DNA from 3 places in the Bradyrhizobium sp. 22 genome. Region 1 is predicted to be linked to each of the others. Evidence: riboswitches for the same ligand, from Rfam matches in the RefSeq annotation. Region 1 holds a riboswitch; each other region holds the start of a gene.
The links. A riboswitch is a leader RNA that binds a small molecule or an ion and turns the genes downstream of it on or off. The one in region 1 is predicted to bind cobalamin.
Positions count from the first base shown of each region.

Region 2: another riboswitch for cobalamin. It lies ahead of K410_RS40380 (TonB-dependent receptor); the one in region 1 lies ahead of K410_RS0118245 (TonB-dependent receptor).
Region 3: another riboswitch for cobalamin. It lies ahead of K410_RS0114500 (DUF1636 family protein); the one in region 1 lies ahead of K410_RS0118245 (TonB-dependent receptor).

Region 1 covers NZ_KI519399.1:3,558,939-3,566,163, reverse strand. The annotation lists gene K410_RS0118250 (hypothetical protein) at 1-353, opposite strand, end outside; gene K410_RS0118245 (TonB-dependent receptor) at 409-2,646, opposite strand; cobalamin riboswitch at 2,761-2,974, opposite strand; gene K410_RS0118240 (hypothetical protein) at 3,014-3,277, opposite strand; gene K410_RS0118235 (hypothetical protein) at 3,386-3,598, opposite strand; gene K410_RS40400 (hypothetical protein) at 3,747-3,923, opposite strand; gene K410_RS0118225 (adenylate/guanylate cyclase domain-containing protein) at 4,030-5,766, opposite strand; gene K410_RS0118220 (lytic transglycosylase domain-containing protein) at 6,087-7,225, shown strand, end outside.
Region 2 covers NZ_KI519399.1:2,820,978-2,828,202, forward strand. The annotation lists gene K410_RS0114565 (energy-coupling factor ABC transporter permease) at 1-666, shown strand, start outside; gene cobF (precorrin-6A synthase (deacetylating)) at 707-1,456, shown strand; gene cobT (nicotinate-nucleotide--dimethylbenzimidazole phosphoribosyltransferase) at 1,467-2,519, shown strand; gene K410_RS0114580 (histidine phosphatase family protein) at 2,512-3,084, opposite strand; cobalamin riboswitch at 3,158-3,359, shown strand; gene K410_RS40380 (TonB-dependent receptor) at 3,475-5,832, shown strand; gene K410_RS0114590 (PepSY domain-containing protein) at 5,845-7,225, shown strand, end outside.
Region 3 covers NZ_KI519399.1:2,803,095-2,810,319, forward strand. The annotation lists gene cobU (bifunctional adenosylcobinamide kinase/adenosylcobinamide-phosphate guanylyltransferase) at 1-106, opposite strand, end outside; gene cbiB (adenosylcobinamide-phosphate synthase CbiB) at 228-1,169, shown strand; gene cobD (threonine-phosphate decarboxylase CobD) at 1,181-2,146, shown strand; gene K410_RS0114490 (cobyric acid synthase) at 2,135-3,583, opposite strand; gene cobO (cob(I)yrinic acid a,c-diamide adenosyltransferase) at 3,589-4,224, opposite strand; cobalamin riboswitch at 4,265-4,484, shown strand; gene K410_RS0114500 (DUF1636 family protein) at 4,579-4,953, shown strand; gene cobW (cobalamin biosynthesis protein CobW) at 4,950-5,984, shown strand; gene cobN (cobaltochelatase subunit CobN) at 5,984-7,225, shown strand, end outside.

The sequences.
Region 1 (7,225 bases):
TGGGGCAGCAGGCCGAGCACCGTCGACGAGGCCGCGGTCGACAGCAACGCAGCCACACCGATGACCAAACCCCAGGCGATCGTGCCGGCGTCAACGGGATAATGCAGCACGCCGAAACCGATGGTCTGGTTCACGAGCCAGGCGCCGGTGACGACGAGCAGCGCCGGACGCAGCGGCAGCATCGCCGCGGCCACGACGGCGAAGGCCGCGAACGGCGTTGCGCAGGCGAACGCAAAGCTGGCCAGCGCGCATGACGCCGTCAGCAGCGCAAAGCAGAAAATGGGCGCAAGGCGCGGCGCGACCGGCTGAAGCCGGAGACGGCCGTCGTGAGGCAGCTGGATGCTGCCAGCCATGACGTCAGGAAGCATGGGTGAATTCCTTCTGTTTCGGATGCCGTTCCATTTGAGATCAAAACGAGGCGCCGGCCTTGAGCAGATAGGTACGGCCGGGCAGCGGATAGGCACTGAAGCGGCCGTCCGTGAAGGTGCTGGCGATGGCGTAGTCGTAGTAGAGCGCATTCAGCACATTGTTGACGCCGAGGGACCAGAAGTAGCGCTCGTACTGGCCGCTGAGTTTGAGGTCGATCGTGCCGCCGGCCGGGATCGGCTTCTGGGTGCCCGCCTGGTCGTTGTCCATGCGCCGCTCGCTCCAGAAGCGCGCAGTGGCATCGAGCACCACGTAGTTCTGCCAGATGTTCCAGCTGACACCCGCACTCGCCGTATAGCGCGACACCAGCGGCACGTCGTTGCCGGCCCAGATGCCTTCGCGGAAGACCGCGCGGGTATAGGCCATGCCGGAGCGCAGCAGCAGGGTGTCGTTGACGCGATAGGACAGACTGGTCTCCGAGCCGTAGCGCCGGGTCGGATCGAGATTGGTGTTGTAGAACAGGACCGGGTTGAAATGGACCTCGTTGGTGAGGTCCATCAGATAGAGACTGCTCTGCAGCTGCAGACCGCCGCCCCTGATGCGCAGACCGCCCTCGATGTCCTGCGAGGTCTGGGTCTTGAGCTGGAACGTTTGCGGGATCGCGGCGAAAGTCAGGGGATCGAAGGACGGCCCCGAGGACAGGCGCTCGTCGACGTCAGGCGTGCGGAACGCGCGCGCGGCGCGAGCGAACAGCGAGACCACGTCGTTGAGACGATGCTCGGCCCCGAGATGCAGCGCATATTGGGTCTCGTCGCTCGTCAGCGGCAGCGCACCGATATCGGCATTGAACGGCGCCGCCGCGTCGAAATTGTCGCGTGCCGCAAGACGGACGTTCTGCACCCGCGCGCCGTAGGAGATGTCGGTCGTGGGCAGCACGCCCAATGTGTGCTGGAAATAACCCGCGACCGTCTGCTGCCGGAGGTCGTAATTGTGCCAGGCGGCGAGCCCCTGCCCGGCGCCGCGGTTCTGCGCAAAGCTCGCATCGTAATAATCGATGCCGGTCAGGAGCTGCGACGGCAGGCCGAGCAGCAGGCTCTTCACGCTGAGCCGCGGCGTAATCGACCAGTTCGTCAGTTGGGACTCGACATAAGTCGAGGTGAAGAAGGCCGGAACCGGCGTCGGGCTGGAGAAGAACGTACTCTGCTGCTGCTTGTCGCGCACACCGCCGTCGACGATGAGATCGACGCCGTTGACCAAAGTCTTGGTGAACCCGGCCGTTGCGCTGAAGCCCTGCTGGTTGGCGGCATTGAAGGGCGTGCTGGTGCCTCGGCGGTTGGTCCTGAGCTCGTCGAGGCCGATCGAGGGATCGACGGTGCGGCCGCCCGGCAGCCGCAGCTCCTGATTATCGCCGGTGATGGTGAGAAACGCGCTCAGGCCCGGCGTGGTGTAGTTGAGATTGCCGACACCGTTCTGCTGGGAATAGCGATTGTTGTCGCGATAGCCGTCGGTCCTGACGGCATTGCCGTAGAACGAGGTCGACCATGGACCGGAATTGAGCGAGGTCGAGACGTTGCCGAGCCTGGTGTTGAACGAGCCGAATCCGGCCTCGATGCGCGCAGTCACGGGCGGTCCGCCGGCGCCGGTCCTGGTGACGATGTTGATCACGCCGCCGACCGCGTTGTCGCCGTAAAGCACCGCGCCGGAATTGCCGCGCGTGATCTCGATGCGCTCGATGGAATTGAGCGGGATGGTGGAGAGGTCCACCTGCGCCATGTCGACGTCGTTGAGCCGCCGGCCGTTGACCAGCACCAGCGTGTTGGCGGTGGCAAAGGCGCCGAAGCCGCGCAGGTCCACGCTGGTCTTGGCGCCGATCTGGCCGCCATAGAACGTCGTGATCTGGGCCCCCGGCACCTGCGTGGCGATGATCTCGGCAAGCGTCTGCGACGGCGAATGCGCGATATCCGCGGCCGTGATCACGGTCGTGGCGGCTCCGACGATACCGCCGCCGCCGGCGACAGCCTCCGAGCCCGAGCCGGACGAGCCAGTGCCGTCGATTGCTGGCGCGACGCTCGCGGCTCGCCGCGGCCGCGTCGCCTCGCCCTCACCTGTCGCCCTCGCCCGCGTGCGGTTCTGATCGGCGGGCTTGCTCACCTCGATCGGCGGCAATTGCTCGGCAAGCCCCTGCTGGGCGAAGGCGGAGGACAGATCCAGCGAATGGAACGAGACGGATGCGAGCAGGCCGGCGCTGAGGCGCCGGGCGGCAGAAACGAGACGGGACATTGTTGTCACCTCGGTATGACGTCAGTGGCACGTCACAGCGAACGAGGTTTCACGGCAGAGCGGCGGACTGCTCCGATGAAGCCAATGTCTGTACTCCCCGACCGACATCTTCGCGTGTGACCACGGCTGACGGCAGGTCTCCTGGCTCGCGGGTCGTTACCTTGCGTCGCCTTCCCAGGACCGAGGTTCCCAGTGGCACAGGACGAAAGATTCACCGCTTACAGTTGCGGGGGCAGCCGTGGCGTTGGGACAGATCCCGGCATTGGGACGTCCCGCACCACATTCCCTTTTGATCTCCCTGGGGAGAACCGTCGCCGGCCATTTACGTGTCGCTCCGGCAGCGTGTCAATCGACCGTTGGGCGGCACTCAGGTCCGTCCGCGCGGACGTTGCGCCAGGGCCCAGGCGGCCGTGACGTCGCGCGGCGGAACATCGATGCGTTTGATCGGGGTCAGTTCGCCGGAGGCCGAGACGATCGCGGTTTCCTCGCGGCGGCAGCGCGTGCAGACAAAGCGGACCTCATGCGGAGACGCCGACCAGCTCGACCGCTTCACATTGGCGGCCATCGGCCAGGCCTCGCAATGCGAGCACGACACCAGAAATCGACCGGGATCGAGCATACCCATTTCCATCGGACTCCACGTCCTGCCGCCTCTTCAATGATTAACCCAAGTGAATCGTTCCGGTGCCTAAGCACCGCCAATTGCGAGAGGCAGCTCCGGAGGCGGCCGCCAACGCGCTCAGCGCGCGCCCTTGAGGGTGCAGGAGGTCGAGCAGGTGACGGTGGTGCCGCGATCGCATGCTTTGCAGGCGGCGACGCACTGGTTCAGGTCGCGGGGATTGTAGCTGTAGGCCCGCAAGGGGCAGGCCGGCGTCGTCGAGCCGGTGATGTCCTGCTCCTGGTCGCAGGCCGCCGTCATGAGCGCGAACATGATCACGGCAACGAGGCGCATGGGATGCCCTGTCTAGCACGACAATGACGTTCCGGTGCGCGCTGCATTGCAGCGAACCCCGGCCTTCCCACCACGGGCATCACCTATCAGCGACGCCCGCATGCCATCAGGATGCGCGCCAAACCTTAAGAACGGATTGCAGCCGGCCTCAGGCCGCGGCCTCGGTCGCGATCGCCTGCCGCATGTCGACCGCCAACTGACGGTACTGCTCCGAAAGCTTCAGATAGAACTCGCGCTTGCTGCCATCGGTGGCGAGCTTGGCGATCAGCTCGCATTCGGCGGTGAGCGTCTCAAACCGTTCCAGCCTGTCCTGAAGTTCTGGCATCGGCGTGTCCCCATCAAACGCCTCAAGGACATCCAACCTAAGCCCGGGAAATAGGTCACGGCAAACATCGTTATCGAGCAGAAGCAATTTTTCCGGTGCGGCGGCCCTATTTGCTGTCGAGGCGCCAGGCGCCGTCCCATGCCTCGTCAGGCGGGCTCGCCTTGAGCTGCGCGATGCGGCCGAGCATCGTGCGCGAGGGCCCGTCACCGGGAACGGCTTCGAGGGCCGCGTTGAAGGCAGCGCGCGCCGCATCGAAGCGCCTGATACGATAGGCGGCAAGCGCCTCGGCATAGTGCGTGCGCAGGCTGGCTTGCGCATCGGTGAGCCCGCCCGCCCTCGCCATCACCTCGAAGATCGGCTGCGGCGCGCTCTGGCCGGCGACCGCCAGACGATCGATCTCGCGCAGCTCGAGCCGCGTCCCGATCGCCTCGGCGGTGGCCTGCGAGATCAGGATGCGGGTGCCGTAGACCTTGTTGACCGCTTCCAGCCGCGAGGCCAGGTTCACGGCATCGCCCATCACGGTGAAGCTCATCATCAGCTCGGAGCCGATGCTGCCGGTCAGCACCTCGCCGGTGGCGATGCCGATCCGCAAATCGCACGGCGCGGGCATAGCGCGGATGCCGAGCAGGTCGGGCAGCTGCCGCTGGAGCGCGGGCACCTGATCGGCCATCTCGATCGCCGCGATGCCGGCAAGAAGCGCCTGCTCGCCGTCCTCGATGAAGGGCGGCCCCCAATAGGACATGATGGCATCGCCGATATACTTGTCGATGATGCCGCGATTGTTCCTGACGGGTGCGGACATCACCGTGAAATAGTGGTTCATCACCTTGACGAGGCCGCGCGGCGTCATGCCCTCGCTCATCGAGGTGAAGCCGCTCATGTCGCAGAACATGATGGTCATGACCCGGCGCTCGCCGTCGATCGCGATCTCCGGCCGGTCGATCAGCCCCTGCACCACCTTGGGATCGATGTAGCGGCCGAAGGTCTCGCGGATGCGCTCGTTGTGCCGGAGCTGCTCGGTCATGCGGTTGAAGGCCGCGGCGAGCTCGCCGATCTCGTCCTGGGTGGAGACGGTGATGGTCTTGTCGAAGCGGCCTGCCTCGACCTCCCGGGTTCCGGCGAGCAGCAGCCGCACCGGGCGGGTGATGCCGCTGGACACCATCAGCGCAAAGACGAAGCCGACGATCGCCGCGAGCAGCGTCACGACGCCCGAGACGACGATCGCCTGATGCTGGCGGCCGATCACCTGCGTCGTCGAGAAGAAGACCTGCGTCAGCATGTCGGCGCGGATCGCATCGACCTTCCGGTTGAACTGGTCGCGCACCACGTCGATGTGTTCCAGCGTGCCGCGGGCCTCCGTCATCTGCCTGGCGTCGGCCTGCTTGAGCAGCTTCGCATGGTCCTCGCTCAGGTCGCGGCGCAGCTCGGTGACGGCGGTCTCGATGCGGATATCGATCCGCCCCAGGGCGGCATTGTCGGAATAGGTCCTGGGGTCGTCGATGATCATGTTGATGAGCTTGCGTGCGGCCTCGGCGTCCTCCTCGATCTTGCGGTCGGATTCCTCGAAGTCGCGAAGGCGCGCCGCATAGGCCTGCTCGTCCGATGGCGCCTCCATCCTGGTCATCACCACCCGCCGCAGCGCCAGCGCCCGCTCCAGCGAATGGATGTTGGCGCGAGCCAGATGGCTGTAGGCCGGGATGTAGCGATTGGTCAGCTCGTCCAGGAGGACGCCGACCTGGCTCGACATCACCATCGACAGGATCGAGGTGACCAGCATCAGGACGATCAGTCCGAGGGCGATGCCGACGATCTTGTGCCGGATCGACTGGTTGAAAATCGGCATAGGTGCGGGCAAAGGCCAAAAGGATGCAGGGAGGGAACTCCATACACCGAGTCCAGCTGCGGGAACACGCGCAATCTGGTTCCTTCAGGCGCCTTGAACCGTCCTCGCCGTCGAGCACGTCCGGATCGTTAATAAAGGTTAAAGGACAGCCAACACCTCATTTCCCCGGAGTTCCCGCATCACATCGGTATTTCGCCGCATTGTTGCGACAGCGTGAGGAATGCGGGACGATGCCGTGGCATCGTATCCGGTATCGTGATTCTCAAGCCGCATGTCGTCGCGGACCTTGGTTTGTGGTGGTTTCGCAGGGGGACCATGGAATGAACCAGTGCCTACGCTCGCTCGCGTGTGCCGTTGCCGTGGCCGCATTGGCTCTCGTTCCCACCGGGCTGGCGGCAAAAAGCAGTCACAAATCCTCCACGCCGAAGAAGACGCATGAGGCGAAAGCCGGCAAGCAGCGTCACGCCGCGGCGAAGTCCGCGGCGAAGTCGCGCCACGGCAAGCACGCCGAGGCCAAGCGCAAGTCGAAGACCATCGACGAGCCTTCCAGCAAACCGGCGTTGCCGCCGCTGACCGGCGACCTCGCCGCGCTGAAGGACGTGATCGACCTCACGCGCAAGGGCAAGGGCGAGGATGCCAGCGCGGCGCGCGAGCGCATTGCCGATCCCGCCGGACAGAAGCTCGCGGACTGGTTCATGCTGCGCCATTCCGACAGCACGGCGAATTTCAAGCGCTACGCCGCGTTCCTCGCCGCCAATCCGGACTGGCCGAGCCGCACGCTGCTGCGCCGCCGTGCCGAGGCGCGGCTGTGGCAGGAGAAGAGCGATGCTGCCACCGTGCACAAATTCACCATGGACCGGCCGATCAGCGCCAAGGGCAAGTTCGCGCTCGCCCGCGCGCTGCGCGCTGAAGGCGAGACCGACCGGGCCGCGCAGCTGGTGCGCGAGGCCTGGCGCGCGGACGAATTGTCCGAACGCAGCGAGCAGGATTCCTACGACGCGTTCGGAGACCTCCTCACCGCGGACGATCATCGCGCCCGCATGGACAAGCGGCTCGGTGCCAAGGACTACGCGGCTGCGCGGCGCGCTGCGAAACGGCTCGGGGAGGACGCGCTCGCGATCGTCAAGGCCTGCGCCGCCGTGACCGGCAAGTCGAGCAAGGCCAAGGATTATCTCGAGGACGTGCCGGGCGAAGCGCGGCGCGATCTCGGCTATGTGCTCTGCCGCGCCCAATGGCACCTCCAGAACGATCGCATCGACGATGCCGCCGAGGTGATCCTGGCCGCCGCGCCCGAGACCATGGCGGCGCAGGATACCGACGCCTGGTGGCGCGAGCGGCGCATGCTTGCGCGCAAGCTGCTCGACCAGGGCAAGTTCAAAACCGCCTATGACGTGGTGCGCTCGGCCGCGGTGCCGGACAAGGAAGTCTATCGCGTCGACTATCATTTCATGTGCGGCTG
Region 2 (7,225 bases), 740 kb from region 1:
CCCGGTCTAGTGACGGGCGCCAAGCTCGTGCTGAGTTACGCAACCGGCATCGCCGCAGGCGGCGTTGCCTTGAAGCTTGCAGCCGAAACCGTGCGCGAGCAGGGCCTCGGCTCGTTCGCAGGCCGGACGCTCGCCACCACGATCCTCGTCTTCATCTTCTTCGAGATCCTGCCGCACTTCCCGGTCGGCGTCTCCGAGGTGCACTTCATCCTCGGCTCGACCTTGTTCCTGCTGTTCGGTGCCGCGCCCGCGGCCTTCGGCCTCGCGTTCGGCCTGCTGCTGCAGGGCGTGCTGCTGGAGCCGGTCGACCTGCCGCAATACGGCATGAACGTCACCACGCTGCTGGTGCCGCTGTTCGCGATCCAGGCCATCGCCTCGCGGATCATCGCCCGCAACACCGCCTATGTCGATTTGAAGTACGGCCAGGCGCTGGCGCTTTCGACGACCTATCAGGCTGGCGTGATCGCCTGGGTGGCGTTCTGGGCGCTCTATGGCTCCGGCTTTGCGATGAGCAATCTCGCCAGCATCGCGACGTTCGCCGCCTCCTATGCGCTGGTGATCGTGATCGAGCCGCTGGCCGATCTCGCCGTGCTGGCGGCGGCGAAGTCGCTGCGCGGCGTCACCGCGCCCGGCCTCGTCACTCCGCGCCTGCACAACGCAGCTTGACTGAGACAAGGGGCGGCCGTCATGGCCGCCCCGACGCGCGATGCTCACGCTTTCCCTGATCGGCATCGGTTGCGGCGATCCCGGCCAGCTCACGCGCGCCGCCGTTCAGGCCATCAACGCCGCCGACCTCATCCTGATCCCGCGCAAGGGAGCGGCGAAATCCGATCTCGCCGATCTCAGGCGGACGATCTGCGCGGATGTGCTCACCAGCGACACGACAGCCATCGCCGAGTTCGATCTTCCCGTGCGCGATGCTGCCGAGGCGGATTACCGCAAGGGCGTGGACGACTGGCACGATGCGGTCGCCGTGACCTGGTCGCAGGCGATCGCAGATCATCTCGGAAGCGGCGGCAAGGTCGCGCTGCTGATCTGGGGCGATCCTTCGCTGTATGATTCCTCGCTGCGCATCGCGCGGCGGCTCGCTCCCTTGCCCAGAATCGAGGTCGTGCCCGGCATCACGTCGATCCAGGCGCTGTGCGCGGCCCATGCGCTGCCGCTGAACGATATCGGCGAGCCGTTCCTGGTCACGACCGGGCGACGCCTGCGCGAAGGCGGCTGGCCGCAAGGCGTCGACACCGTGGTGGTGATGCTCGACGGCGGCACCGCATTCGAATCGTTGGATCCGGCAGGGATTCACATCTATTGGGGCGCCTATCTCGGCATGCCCGATCAGATCATCATGTCCGGCGCCCTCGCCGAAACCGGCCCGCGCATCGTCGCGGCACGGCAACAGGCGCGCGCGCGGCATGGCTGGATCATGGACAGCTATATTCTCAAGCGCAGGCGTTAAGCGAGGCAGCATGCTCCCCGAATGGGTCACCCGGAACTGCCCCGCGATCTCCGCGCTTCATCGCGAGGCGGCGATCGCGCGTCAGGCGCAGCTGACGAAGCCGACCGGCGCGCTCGGCCGGCTCGAGCAGCTCGCGATCGAGCTCGCCGGTTTGCAAGCGACCGAGCAGCCGCGCGCGGCGCGCGTGCCGATCATCGTCTTCGCGGGCGATCACGGCATCGTCGCGCAGGGCGTCTCGGCCTATCCGCAAGCGGTCACCATCGCCATGATGGCGAATTTCGCCTCCGGCGGGGCTGCGATCTCGGTGCTGGCGCGCGAGCTTGGCTCGCGCCTGGAGGTGGTCGATGCCGGCACGCTGGCGAGCGAGGCGATGACGGGCATCGTCGTCGACAAGCCGCGCCACGGCACGCGCGATTTCAGCGTGGAGGCCGCGCTCACGCCGGCCGAGCTGGCGTTTGCCTTCGAGGCCGGCCAGCGCGCGGTTGCGCGGGCGGAGGCCGACCAGCCCGATCTGTTGATCTTCGGAGAGATGGGCATCGGCAACACCACGACGTCGGCGGCGATTGCGGCGAGCCTGCTCGGCATCAGCGCCGAGGAGATCGCGGGCAGCGGCACCGGCGTCGATGCGGCCGGCCGGGCGCACAAGGCGCGCGTGATCGATGCCGCGCTTGCGCGTCACGGCGTTGCGGGCGCTGCGCCGGAGAAGATCCTGTGTGCCGTCGGAGGGCTCGAAATCGCCGCGATCTCGGGCGCGATCATCGCCGCCGCGCAGCGCCGCGTCCCCGTGCTGATCGATGGCTTCATCGTGTCGGTCGCAGCGCTTGCAGCGGTGCGGCTAAATCCATCATCTGAGCCCTATCTGCTGCCGTCGCACCAATCGGCCGAGCAGGGCCATCGTCTGGTACTGCGCGCTTTGAACGTGCAGCCGCTGATCAGCCTCGATCTCAGGCTCGGGGAGGGATCCGGCGCTGCCATCGCGCTGCCGCTGGTGCGGTCGGCCTGCGCGCTCCACAACGGCATGGCGACCTTTGCAGAGGCCAATGTGCCTGACAGGCCTAGCTGATCCGCTGGTTGACCGAGACGACGCGCCAGTCGGCCGCGAGCCGATCGATCCGGGTCAGCGACAGCGGCTCGATCACGAAACGCAAGGCGGCCTGCGGCGTCAGATCGAGCGCGATGCACAGCGCGGCGCGGATGGTGCCGGAATGCACGACCAGCGTGGCTGGTCCGGCTGCGATCCGCGACAGACCGAGCCGCACGCGCGCGACCTGATCCGCAAAGCTTTCGCCGCCCGGCGGCCGTCCACCGGCCGGATCGTCCCAGAACTGCGCATAGGCCGCGCCGCCGGCGGCAGCGAGCTCGTCGTGCCGATGGCCGGTCCAGTCGCCGAAATCCTGCTCGCGGAATTCGCTGACCTGCTCCGGTTCGAGCCCCAGCGCACGCGCCGTGTCGACCGTGCGCCGCGCCGGGCTGGCGTAGCTCGCAGCGTGCCGCGGCAGGCGCTGCCGCAGCGCCTCCAGCTGCGCACGATCGCGGAGATCTGCCGGCGCATCGGCGGCATGGATCGTCCCTTTGACGCCATCGACCGGCGCATGCCGTATCAGCCAGAGGAAGGTCTCGCCTTCCATGCTCTCATCTCCGAGGAAGTTGTTCGCTGTGGCAATAACGCCGCAACTGCACATTGACTCCGTTGTGACGGTAATCCTAGATGCTCGCGACGGTTTCCCCGAGAGGGGATGAAAAGGGAATGCGGTGCGGGGACGTTGTCCCCAATGCCGTGGCTGCCCCCGCAACTGTGAGCGGATAATCCTTCGTCACAAGCCACTGGGTCCTCGGTCCCGGGAAGGCGACGAAGTGGTGATGACCCGCGAGCCAGGAGACCTGCCGTCAGCCGTGGTCACACGCGAAGATGTCGGTCGGGGAGTACAGACATTCGGCTTCATCGGATGGCTGCAAGGCCAAAGGTGAGACCTCGTTCGCTGTGACGTGCCACTGACGTCATACCGAGGTTTTGTGCCGTGTCTCCTGTTTGCATCTTACGACCACGCCGCGTCCTGCTTGCCTCCGCCGCCCTCACATCCTTGGCCGTGCTCGATCTGCCCGCCGCGCTGGCGCAGCAGGTTCGCGAGCCGCTGCCGCCGGTCGAGGTGTCGCCGGCCCAATCCCGCAAACCGGCCAGGTCAACCGGCCGGGAGGCGCAAAGCCCGCGCCGCGCGGCGGCGCGCAGGCCCGCCGCTGCATCCACAGCGCCCAAGCCGCTTGCCCCGGCTGCGACGGCGCAGACGCCGCTCAACTCCAATGCGGTGGCCGAAAGCGCCTCGCGGCTCGGCCTGACGGTGCGGCAGACTCCCGCGACCGTCGAGGTGATCTCGGCCGAAACCATGCGCGAGCAGGGCTACCGCACCGTCTCCGACGTCGCCCAGGGCGCCGTCGGCGTTACCTCCGGAGACAATCCCGCGGAGCCTTCCGCCTTCTCGATGCGCGGCTTCACCAACAGCCAGATCAACACGCTCTACAACGGCATCAAGATCGGCCCGCAGAACATGACCTCGCGGATCATGGATACCGCCAATCTGGAGGCCGTGGAATTCCTGAAGGGCCCGGCCTCGCTGATCTCGGGCGAGGGCGCAGCCGGCGGCGCGATCAATTTCGTCACCAGGCAGCCGCATACGGGACCGATCCGGAACGAGGCCGATTTCTCCTGGGATTCGCTGAACTCGTTCCGCGCGCATTATGGCTCGGGCGGCAGCACCAACGTTCAGGGCCTCGACTACCGCTTCGACATCAGCCGCGCCGCGCTCAACGGCTTTGCCGACGACACCAACACCAAGATGCTGGATGTGTCCGGCCAGCTCAACTACCGCATCTCCGACAGCCTCAAGGTCTGGGGTGCGATCGAGTACCGCGAGGATCGCGGCAAGGCCTATTGGGGCGCGCCGCTGGTGCCGATCGCTTATAGCGGCTCGCATGCGACGAGCGGCATCGTTTCGGGCAATTACGTCTCGAACTACAACAAGACCAATCTCGGCGCGGTCACCATCGACGACCGCACCTTCAACACCAACTACAACGTTCTCGACAATCGCAATGTCGCGCAGGAAGTCTGGCTGCGGGGCGGTTTTGAGCTGAAGCTCGCGCCCGATCTCACGCTGAAAAGCCAGGCCTATGGCTATGGCGCGGAACGCAGCTGGTTCAACAACGAGGTCGAGGCGTTCAATTCCGCAACGAACCTGGTCGATCGCGAGCGCTTCTACGTCGCACACAGCCAGCGTCTCGTCGGCAACATCACCGACCTGATCTGGGACACGAACATCGCAGGCTTCGACAATCGGCTGGTCACGACCTTGTCGTCGAGCTATCTCGATTTCGTCAGGCCGGGCGCGGCAAACTTCCCCGGCGATTCCGTTTCGCTGGTCGACCCTAACCGCGGCTTCTATGGCCTGCTGACGACGCAGCAACAGACCGCGCGGATCGACAACGAAGCGCTCTCCTTCGAGGACCGGCTGAAGCTGACCCGGACCTTCGCGCTGATCGGTGGCATCCGCGTCGAGCATATCGGACTCGATCGCAACTCGACCGACTCCGCCGGGGTCGTGAAAGCGGGCTTCCCGTACACCAAGGACTGGGCGCCTGTGACGGGGCGCATCGGCTACACCTGGGACGCGGTGCCCGGATTGACTTTCTTCAGCCAATACGCGACCGGCGCGGACGTGTCGGCCAACAACATCTTCCTGCTCTCGCCGACCCAGCCATTGGACCTCACCACCGCGCGCACCTATGAGACCGGCGTCAAGCATCTGTTCTGGGACAACAGGGCGGAGTGGTCGTTCTCGGCCTACGACATCGTGCGCAAGAACGTCTATGCCGCGGCCGGCGGCCAGGCGCTCAACATCGCCGGGCGGCAGGAGTCCAAGGGCGTCGAGCTTGCGGCGTCGTTGCGCCCGATCGAGCCGCTGCGGCTGTGGGGCAACATCGCCTATGTCGATGCGCGCTATGCCGACTATAATTTCGCCGGCGGCTCGTTCTCCGGCAACACGCCGCCGAACGTGCCGCGCATCGTCGCCAATGGCGGCGCGTCCTGGCGCTTCTTCACGCCCTGGCCGGTGGAGCTCGGCATCACCGGCCGCCATGTCGGCGACCGCTACAACACCGATGCCAATGTGGTGACGATGAAGGCCTACACCGTCGCCGACGTCTATGCCTTCGTCGACATCCCCAAGACGGTGTTGGGCGCGGTCGACCATGCCCGCCTGACCTTCCGCGTCCGCAACATCGCCGACAAGCGCTATGCGATCTGGGGCGATCCATTCTATCCCGACCAGATCCTGCTGGGCGCGCCGCGCACCTACGAGCTCTCGGCGGCGTTCAAATGGTAGGATGCTGACCGCATGATGGGCGCGGTCGTCCTGTTGCATCGCTGGCTCGGCATCGCGTTTTGCCTGCTGTTCGTGATGTGGTTTGCGACCGGCATCGTGATGCACTTCGTTCCGTTTCCGTCGCTGACGGAAGCGGAGCGCTTTGCCGGCCTCGCGCCGGTGGAGCATGCGGAGACGAGGATTTCGATCGCCGACGCGGTCGCCGCGAGCGGAATCAGCGATGCCACGCGCGTGCGTTTGGTCGAGCGGAGCGGCGGATCGGTCTACATCGTGTCTGGCCCATCGCGCGTCCGCGCGGTTCGTGCCGCCGACGGGCAGGACGCAGCTTTGATCTCCGCGCTTGCCATCGCGCAGGATCACGCCCGCCGCCGCGGGCTCGATGCCGCGCGGGCCGGGATCGTGGCGCTGGAAGACTACGATCAGTGGAGCGTGCCGAACGGCTTTGACCGCCACCGGCCCTTGTTTCGCATCGCGCTCGGCGATGCCGCTGGAACGGAGGTCTATGTCTCGTCGCGTACCGGCGAGGTCGTCCTCGATACCACGCGAGGCGAGCGCGGCTGGAATTGGGCCGGCGCTGTGCTGCACTGGATCTATCCCACGGCCCTGCGGAGCAATTGGTCGCTGTGGGATCGCGTTGTCTGGTCGCTGTCGCTGCTGGCCTTGCTCGCGGCTGCGCTGGGCGCGGTGCTCGGAATGGTACGGGTCAGAATGCGAGGTTGCATGATCTCGACGCCCTACCGCGGCTGGCATGCGCTGCATCACCTCGTTGGCCTTGCGGCAACGGTCTTCGTGCTGACCTGGATCTTCAGCGGCTGGCTTTCGATGGATCACGGCCGGCTGTTCTCGCGCGGAGAGCTGAGCCCTACCGAAGCCGGCGTGATGAACGCGGCACCGGACTGGACGGCGGCTCCGTCATTCGATCGAGAGTCGACAGCATCGCCGGTCCGCGAGGTTGAATGGTTCGCCTTCGGCGGCCAACTCTATCGCCGCGATCGCTCCGCCCTCGGTGTCCAGACCCTGGCCATGGCAGGGGATGCCTCCCGCGCGGAATTTCTGACTGCGCGCGAGGTCGAAGGGCTGGCGGTGCGGCTCGCTACTGGATGCAGTACGCCGTCGGTCCTGGCCGGAAACGACGATTATCCTGCACATTCCGACGTCGCCGGTGCTCCCGTCTTTCGCGTCCGCTGCGGCGATCTCTGGTTCGACATCGACGGTGCCGGCGGCCAGGTGCTGCAACGCCTGGATGCGTCGCGGCGCGCCTATCGCTGGTTCTACAGCGCGCTGCACACGCTCGACTTTCCCGTACTCATGGCGCGCCCGCTTCTGCGCGATGTTCTCATCGTCGGGCTCTGTGCGCTGGGTTTCGTGTTCTCCCTGACCGGTGTCGTGATCG
Region 3 (7,225 bases), 760 kb from region 1:
CGGCCGTTGCGACATAGACGGGCTGCCCGGGAAAGGCGCGCGTGCGCATTTCCGCGCGCTTGCTCTTGCCGGATCGCGCTCCGCCGGTGATCAAGATGACGGTCATCAAGGTCTCCTTCGGGCCTGACTAATCATCAAACGCGGTCAAAGACAAAGCCGAAATCAGGCGCGAAGGGGCTTGCGCTCGCGCCTTGCTTTGCGCAACAGGGGCGGGACAGGAGGCGGGATTGGGCTTTGCGGGCGCGATGGTAGCGGCGATGGCGGTGGATGCCTTCCTGGGCTGGCCGACATGGCTGTTCGCGCGGATCGGTCATCCCGTGACCTGGCTGGGGCAGGTGATTGCGGCCATTGATCGCGGCTGGAATCGCGCCTCCGATGCCCCGGCGCTGCGCCGTGCGGCCGGCATCGCCGGAGCGCTCCTGGTGATTGCAGTCTCCGTCGTGATCGGCTGGATGATTCAATCCTTGCTCCCCAAAGGTTGGATCGAGAGCGTGCTGGTCGGCATCCTGGCCTGGCCGCTGGTCGCGCTGCGTTCGCTGCATGATCACGTCGCTGCGGTCGCGACCCCGTTGCTGGCCGGCGATATCGCCGGCGCCCGCGCGGCGGTCTCGCGGATCGTCGGCCGCGATCCCGCGGCGCTCGACGAGGCCGGCATCGCGCGTGCGGCGATCGAGAGTCTTGCCGAGAACACCTCCGACGGTATCGTCGCCCCGGTGTTCTGGGGCGCGCTGTTCGGCCTTCCCGGCATTCTGGGCTACAAGGCCATCAATACGCTGGACTCCATGATCGGCCATCGCAGCGAGCGGCACGAAGCCTTTGGCTGGGCCGCGGCGCGCATCGACGATGTCGCCAATTTCATCCCGGCGCGGCTGACCGGATTCCTGTTCGTGCTGCTGGCGCCGAGGCGGTCCGAGGCGCTGTCATGCATGACGCGCGATGCGCGCCGTCACCGCTCGCCGAATGCCGGCTGGCCCGAAGCGGCGATGGCCGGTGCACTCGGCGTACGGCTCAGCGGTCCGCGCATCTATCACGGCAGCATCACGAACGAACCCTGGCTCAACGAGGGCGCGCGCGATCCGCTTGCCGCGGATATCGGCGAGGGACTGACGGTGTATCGCCGTGCCATGCTGCTGCTCGCCGGCGTGCTTGCGATCCTGGCCTTCGCGTGAAAGAACGGGGCATGCGCGAGCACGGCGGAAATCTCGATCAAGCCCAAAAGCGTTTTGGCGGACGCGCCGAGGACTGGATCGACTTGTCGACCGGCATCAACCGGTTGCCTTATCCCGTGGGCGAGCTGAGCGCGCGTGCGTGGAGCTCGCTGCCCTCGCGTGCCGAGATCGAGGCGCTGCATCAGGCCGCGCGGCACGCCTATCGCACCAACGCGCCGATCGTCGCGCTTGGCGGCGCGCAGGCCGCCATTCAATTGCTGCCGCAGCTCGCGCCGCCCGGCCGCGCGCGTATCCTCGCGCCGACCTATAATGAATATGCAGGCGTGCTGTCGGCCGCGGGCTGGGATGTGCAGGAGACCGGTGAGCTCGACGCGCTGGCCGGTGCGGACCTCGCCGTCGTCGTCAATCCCAACAATCCCGACGGCCGGAATCATGCGCCGAAGGATTTGTTGGCATTGCTGCCGCGCGTCGGCCGCCTCGTGATCGACGAGAGCTTTGCCGACGCCGTTCCGCTGCTGTCGCTTGCGCCCGAAGCGGATCGGCCGGGGCTGCTGGTCCTGCGCTCGTTCGGGAAATTCTACGGGCTTGCCGGCCTGCGGCTGGGCTTTGCCGTCGGCAATGCCGCCGACATCGCCAGACTCGCTGAGCTCTCGGGCCCGTGGCCGGTCTCGGGCGCAGCAATCGCGATCGGCTGCCGCGCCTTGCGCGACGATGCCTGGGCCGGGGCCACATCCGCGCGGCTTGCGCACGACTGCGTCCGCCTCGACGAGATGGCGCGCGCGCAAGCCTGGACCCCGGTCGGCGGCACACCGCTGTTTCGTCTTTACCGGACTCCTGACGCGCTGGCTGCGCAGGAAAAGCTGGCTCATGGCCATATCTGGTCGCGCGTGTTTGTGCGCGAGCCGACATGGCTGCGCCTCGGGCTTCCCGGCAGCGAAGCCGAATGGACACGCCTCGCCGAAGTGCTAGCGCGCTAGCGCGAGCAGGCCTGCGACGTCGAGATGTTTCTCGATGTGATCGGCGAGCGCCTCGAGCGCGCTTTCGACCCGGCCCATATAGGGCTGGTTGCCGGCGGGAATGTCGAGCCCTGCCAGGTACGCCTTGCGGAAATCATCCGACGTGAACAGGCCGTGCAGATAGCTGCCCTGCACGCGGCCGTCGCGCGAGATCGCGCCCTCGGGCTCGCCGTTCAGCTTTGCGAAGGGGCGGATGCGATCCGGTCCGTCGGTGCGTCCGATGTGGATTTCGTAAGCCTGGATCGTCTGCTTTGTGGCGGCATGCACGGCCGCGACACGCGTCAGCGTCTTCTGCGGGCTCATCACCGTCTCGACATCCAGCAGCCCAAGTCCGGGCGTATCGCCTGCGGGGCCCTCGATGCCATCAGGGTCGGCAACGCTGCGCCCCAGCATCTGATATCCGCCGCAGAGGCCGAGCACGTGGCCGCCGCGGCGATGATGCGCGAGCAGGTCGATGTCCCAGCCCTGCGCGCGCAGGAAGGCGAGATCGCCGCGGGTGGATTTCGAGCCGGGGATGATGACGAGGCGGACGTCGCCCGGAATCGCTTCACCTGGGCGCACCATCACGAGATCGACGCCTGGCTCCAGCTTCAGCGGATCGAGATCGTCGAAATTGGCGATGCGCGACAGCGCCAGGCACGCGATCTTGCATTGGCCGGGCTTGCGCGCATCGCTCAGGCCGAGCGCGTCCTCGGCCGGCAACTCGCCGGCGCGGGCAAACCAGGGCAGCACGCCGAAGCCGGGCCAGGCGGTCTTGTGTTCGATCAGCCGGTAGCCATCGTCGAACAGGGTGGGATCGCCGCGGAATTTGTTGATGACGAAGCCCTGGATTATCGCGGCATCCTCGGGGTCGATCACCGTCTTGATGCCGACGAGCTGCGCGATGACGCCGCCGCGGTCGATGTCGCCGACCAGCACGACGGGCACGTCTGCCTTGCGGGCAAAACCCATATTGGCGATGTCGGCCTTGCGCAGGTTGACTTCGGCCGGACTGCCGGCGCCTTCGACCAGCACGAGGTCGGCGCGCGCCTTCAGCCGCTCGAAACTCTCCAGCACCGCGCTCATCAATGACGGCTTCATCGCGGCATAGTCGCGCGCGCGCATTGTCGCGATGCGCTTGCCGTGAACGATGACCTGCGCGCCGATATCGGTCTCGGGCTTCAGCAGCACCGGGTTCATGTCGGTGTGCGGCTCCACGCCGGCGGCGAGCGCCTGCAGCGCCTGCGCGCGTCCGATCTCGCCGCCATCGATCGTGACGGCCGCGTTGTTCGACATGTTCTGCGGCTTGAAGGGGAGCACGCGCAGGTCCCGCCGGGTGAAGGCGCGCGCAAGGCCGGCCACGATGAGCGATTTGCCCACGTCCGAGCCGGCCCCCTGGATCATCAGCGCACGTGCCATCGGGATCAGAACTCGACGCCGGCCTGCGCCTTGATGCCGGAGCGGAAGGGATGCTTGACCAGCGTCATCTCGGTGACGAGATCGGCGATCTCGATCAGCTCGTCCTTGGCGTTGCGTCCGGTGAGCACGACATGCGTCAGCGGCGGCTTCGAGGTGGTCAGGAAGTCGACCACCTCGGCGATGTCGAGATAGTCGTAACGCAGCGCGATGTTGATCTCGTCGAGCACGACCATGCGCAAGCTTTCATCTGATATCAGTTCCTTGGCCTTCTCCCAGCCGGCGCGCGCAGCGGCGATGTCGCGGGCGCGGTCCTGCGTCTCCCAGGTGAAGCCTTCGCCCATGGCGTGGAACTGGCAGAGCTCGCCGAAATGGCCGGTGAGCAGGCGGCGCTCGCCGGTGTCCCAGGCGCCCTTGATGAACTGCACGACCGCGCAGGGGAAGCCATGGGCGACGCAGCGCACGATCATGCCGAAGGCGGAGGACGACTTGCCCTTGCCGGCGCCGGTATGAACGATGATGAGGCCCTTTTCGCCGCTCTTGGTCGCCATGATCTTGTCGCGGGCGGCCTTCTTCTTCGCCATTTTCTGGGCGTGCCTGGCGTCGGTTTCCTCAGGTGTTTGGGTGTCCGGTTCAGGCGTCATTGGATCCGGTCCTTCGGCTTGACAAGAGGCGGCCACCGGCAAATGGTGGCCCGGCGTTGGTTCCTGTCCTATGACAGGCGAAGAGGGAATGCGATAGGGTCCGAATCGGCAAGATTTGGATCCAAAATGCAGCCGCCCCCGCGACCGTGACCGGAGAGATGCCCAAAGCCACTGATTCCCCAGGGAATCGGGAAGGCGGGGATCGAAGGGCAAAACCCTGCTCCGCAAGCCGGGAGACCTGCCAGCGCGGACGAGTTTTGGACCGGCGGACGGGGTGTTCCGCGACGGGGAAACGGGCCTTCTGACGAATGGTCCGTGTGCCTCATCGCCTCCCGCTGTTATCTGGAAGAGGCGATGACCGTCACACTTCATGTCTGCATCACCTGCCGCGCCGGCCAGACGCTTGGCGAGGGCGAGATCACGCCCGGCAAGCGCCTGCACGGTGCGATCCTCGAGGCCGGCGTGCCCGACGGCGTCAATGTGGTTCCCGTCGAATGCCTGTCGGCGTGCAGCCAAGGTTGTTCCGTCGCGCTGAGCGCGCCCGGCCGCTGGTCCTATGTCTATGGCCGCCTGTCGGAGGCGAACGCGCAGGACGTCGCTGCGGGCGCTGCGGCCTACGCGGCCGCGCCTGATGGCCTCGTGCCCTGGCGCAGCCGCCCCGAAATCTTCCGCAAGCAGTCGCTTGCCCGCATTCCCCCCATCGCAATCGTGCCGGAGGCCGCCGAATGAGCTCGCTCGCAAAAGTTCCGGTCACGGTGGTCACCGGTTTCCTCGGCTCCGGCAAGACGACGCTGATCCAGCATCTGCTCGCAAACCCCGACGGCCGGAAGCTCGCGGTGCTCGTCAACGAGTTCGGCAGCGAGGGCGTCGATGGCGAGATATTGAAGTCGTGCGCCGATGCGAACTGTCCGGAAGAGAACATCGTCGAACTCGCCAATGGCTGCATCTGCTGCACCGTCGCCGACGATTTCATTCCGACCATGGAGCAATTGCTGGCGCGGCCGGTGCGGCCCGATCACATCCTGATCGAGACCTCGGGCCTGGCGCTGCCAAAGCCGCTGCTGAAGGCGTTCGACTGGCCAGAGATCCGCTCGCGCATCACGGTCGACGGCGTGATCGCGCTCGCTGATGCCGAGGCCGTGGCGGCGGGCCGCTTCGCGCCAGATCCTGACGCCGTCGAGGCGCAGCGCGCGGCGGACGACAATCTCGACCACGAGACGCCGCTGTCGGAAGTGTTCGAGGACCAGATCGCCTGCGCCGACATCGTGCTGCTGACCAAGGCGGATCTCGCCGGCAGCGCCGGGATCGAAGCCGCCAAGGCCGCGATCATTGCCGAGATGCCGCGCCGCGTGCCGATGCTGCCCATCACCGACGGCGCGATCGACGCCCGCGTCATCCTCGGTCTCGGCGCTGCCGCGGAGAACGATCTCGCCGCGCGCCCCTCGCATCATGACGGCGAGGAGGAGCACGAGCACGATGATTTTGCTTCCGTCGTGATCGACCTTCCTGAGGTCGCCGACGTCGATGCGCTGGTTGCCTCCGTGCAGCGCCTGGCGCGCGAGCAGAACGTGCTGCGCGCCAAAGGCTATATCGCGGTCGCGGGCAAGCCGATGCGTCTCTTGCTTCAGGCCGTGGGCGAGCGCGTGCGTCACCAGTTCGACAAGCCCTGGGGCGCAGGCCTGAGGCAGTCCAAGCTCGTCGTGATCGGCGAGCACGGCGATATCGATGAGGCCGCGATCAGGTCAGGACTTGGTATCTGATGCACGTCGTCTTCCGCGAGAGCCGCGGTCTGGAGGAGACCGCGACGCCCAGAGACATCGGCCAGGATCCGGCCGATCTTGTGGTGCTCTCGTATTCGGATTCCGACCTTGCGGCGTTCGCGGCCGGCTGGCGCCGTGGCCGGAACAGTCTGCCGTCGCTGCGGCTCGCCAATCTCGCGGAGCTGCGTCATCCGCTCTCGGTCGACACCTATATCGAGAAGACGCTGTCGCAGGCGCGCGGCATTCTGGTGAGGCTGATCGGCGGCGAATCCTATTGGCAATACGGGCTCGCTGCGCTCCAACAGCTTGCGAAGGACCGCAACATCGCGCTCGCCGTGCTGCCGGCCGACGGCCGCGATGACGCGCGGCTCGATTCCTACTCGACCTTGCCGGTGTCGACGCTGCGCCGGCTCAAGGTGCTCTGCGACACCGGCGGTCCGGTCGCCGCGCAAGCGGCGATCGCACAGCTCGCGCTGGCCTCGGGACTTTATGCGGGGCCCGTTACCGGCGAGCTGACGGTGCCGGAAATGGGCTTCTACGATCCCGCGCGCGGCGTCATTGCTGCGCCGGCCTCGAGTGCGGGCAGGCCGCTCGCGCTGGTGACGTTCTATCGCTCCTATCTCACCGCTGCCGACACGGCCCCGGTTGATGCGCTGATCGCGGCGCTGCGCGAGAGGGGCTTTGACTCCTACGGCGCGTTTGTCACCTCGTTGAAAGCGCCCGGCGTCGCCGATTGGTTGCGCGCGCATCTCGCGCAACATCCTCCGGCCGCGATCGTCAACGCGACGGCATTCTCGGCCATCGGCGACGACGGCGCGACGCCGTTCGATCAAGCTTCGTGCCCGGTGTTCCAGGTCGCGCTCGCGACGGCGCGGCGCGAGGATTGGGCAGAGTCGCTGCGAGGTCTCTCGCCCGGCGATCTCGCGATGCATGTGGTGTTGCCCGAGGTCGACGGCCGGCTGTTCGCAGGCGTTGTGAGCTTCAAGTCGGCCGCGATGCGCGACCCCGATCTGCAGTTCTCGCATCTGGCGCACACGCCCGATGCGGGGCGTGTGAAGGCCGTCGCCGCGCGCGTTGCGGCCTGGCATCGCCTTGCAAAGAAGCCCGCCGCCGAGAAACGGCTGGCGATCGTGCTCTCGAACTATCCGGGCCGGCCGCATCAGATCGCCCATGCGGTCGGGCTCGATGCGCTGGCTTCGGTGGAAGTCCTGACGTCGGATCTCGCCGAGGCTGGTTTCGAT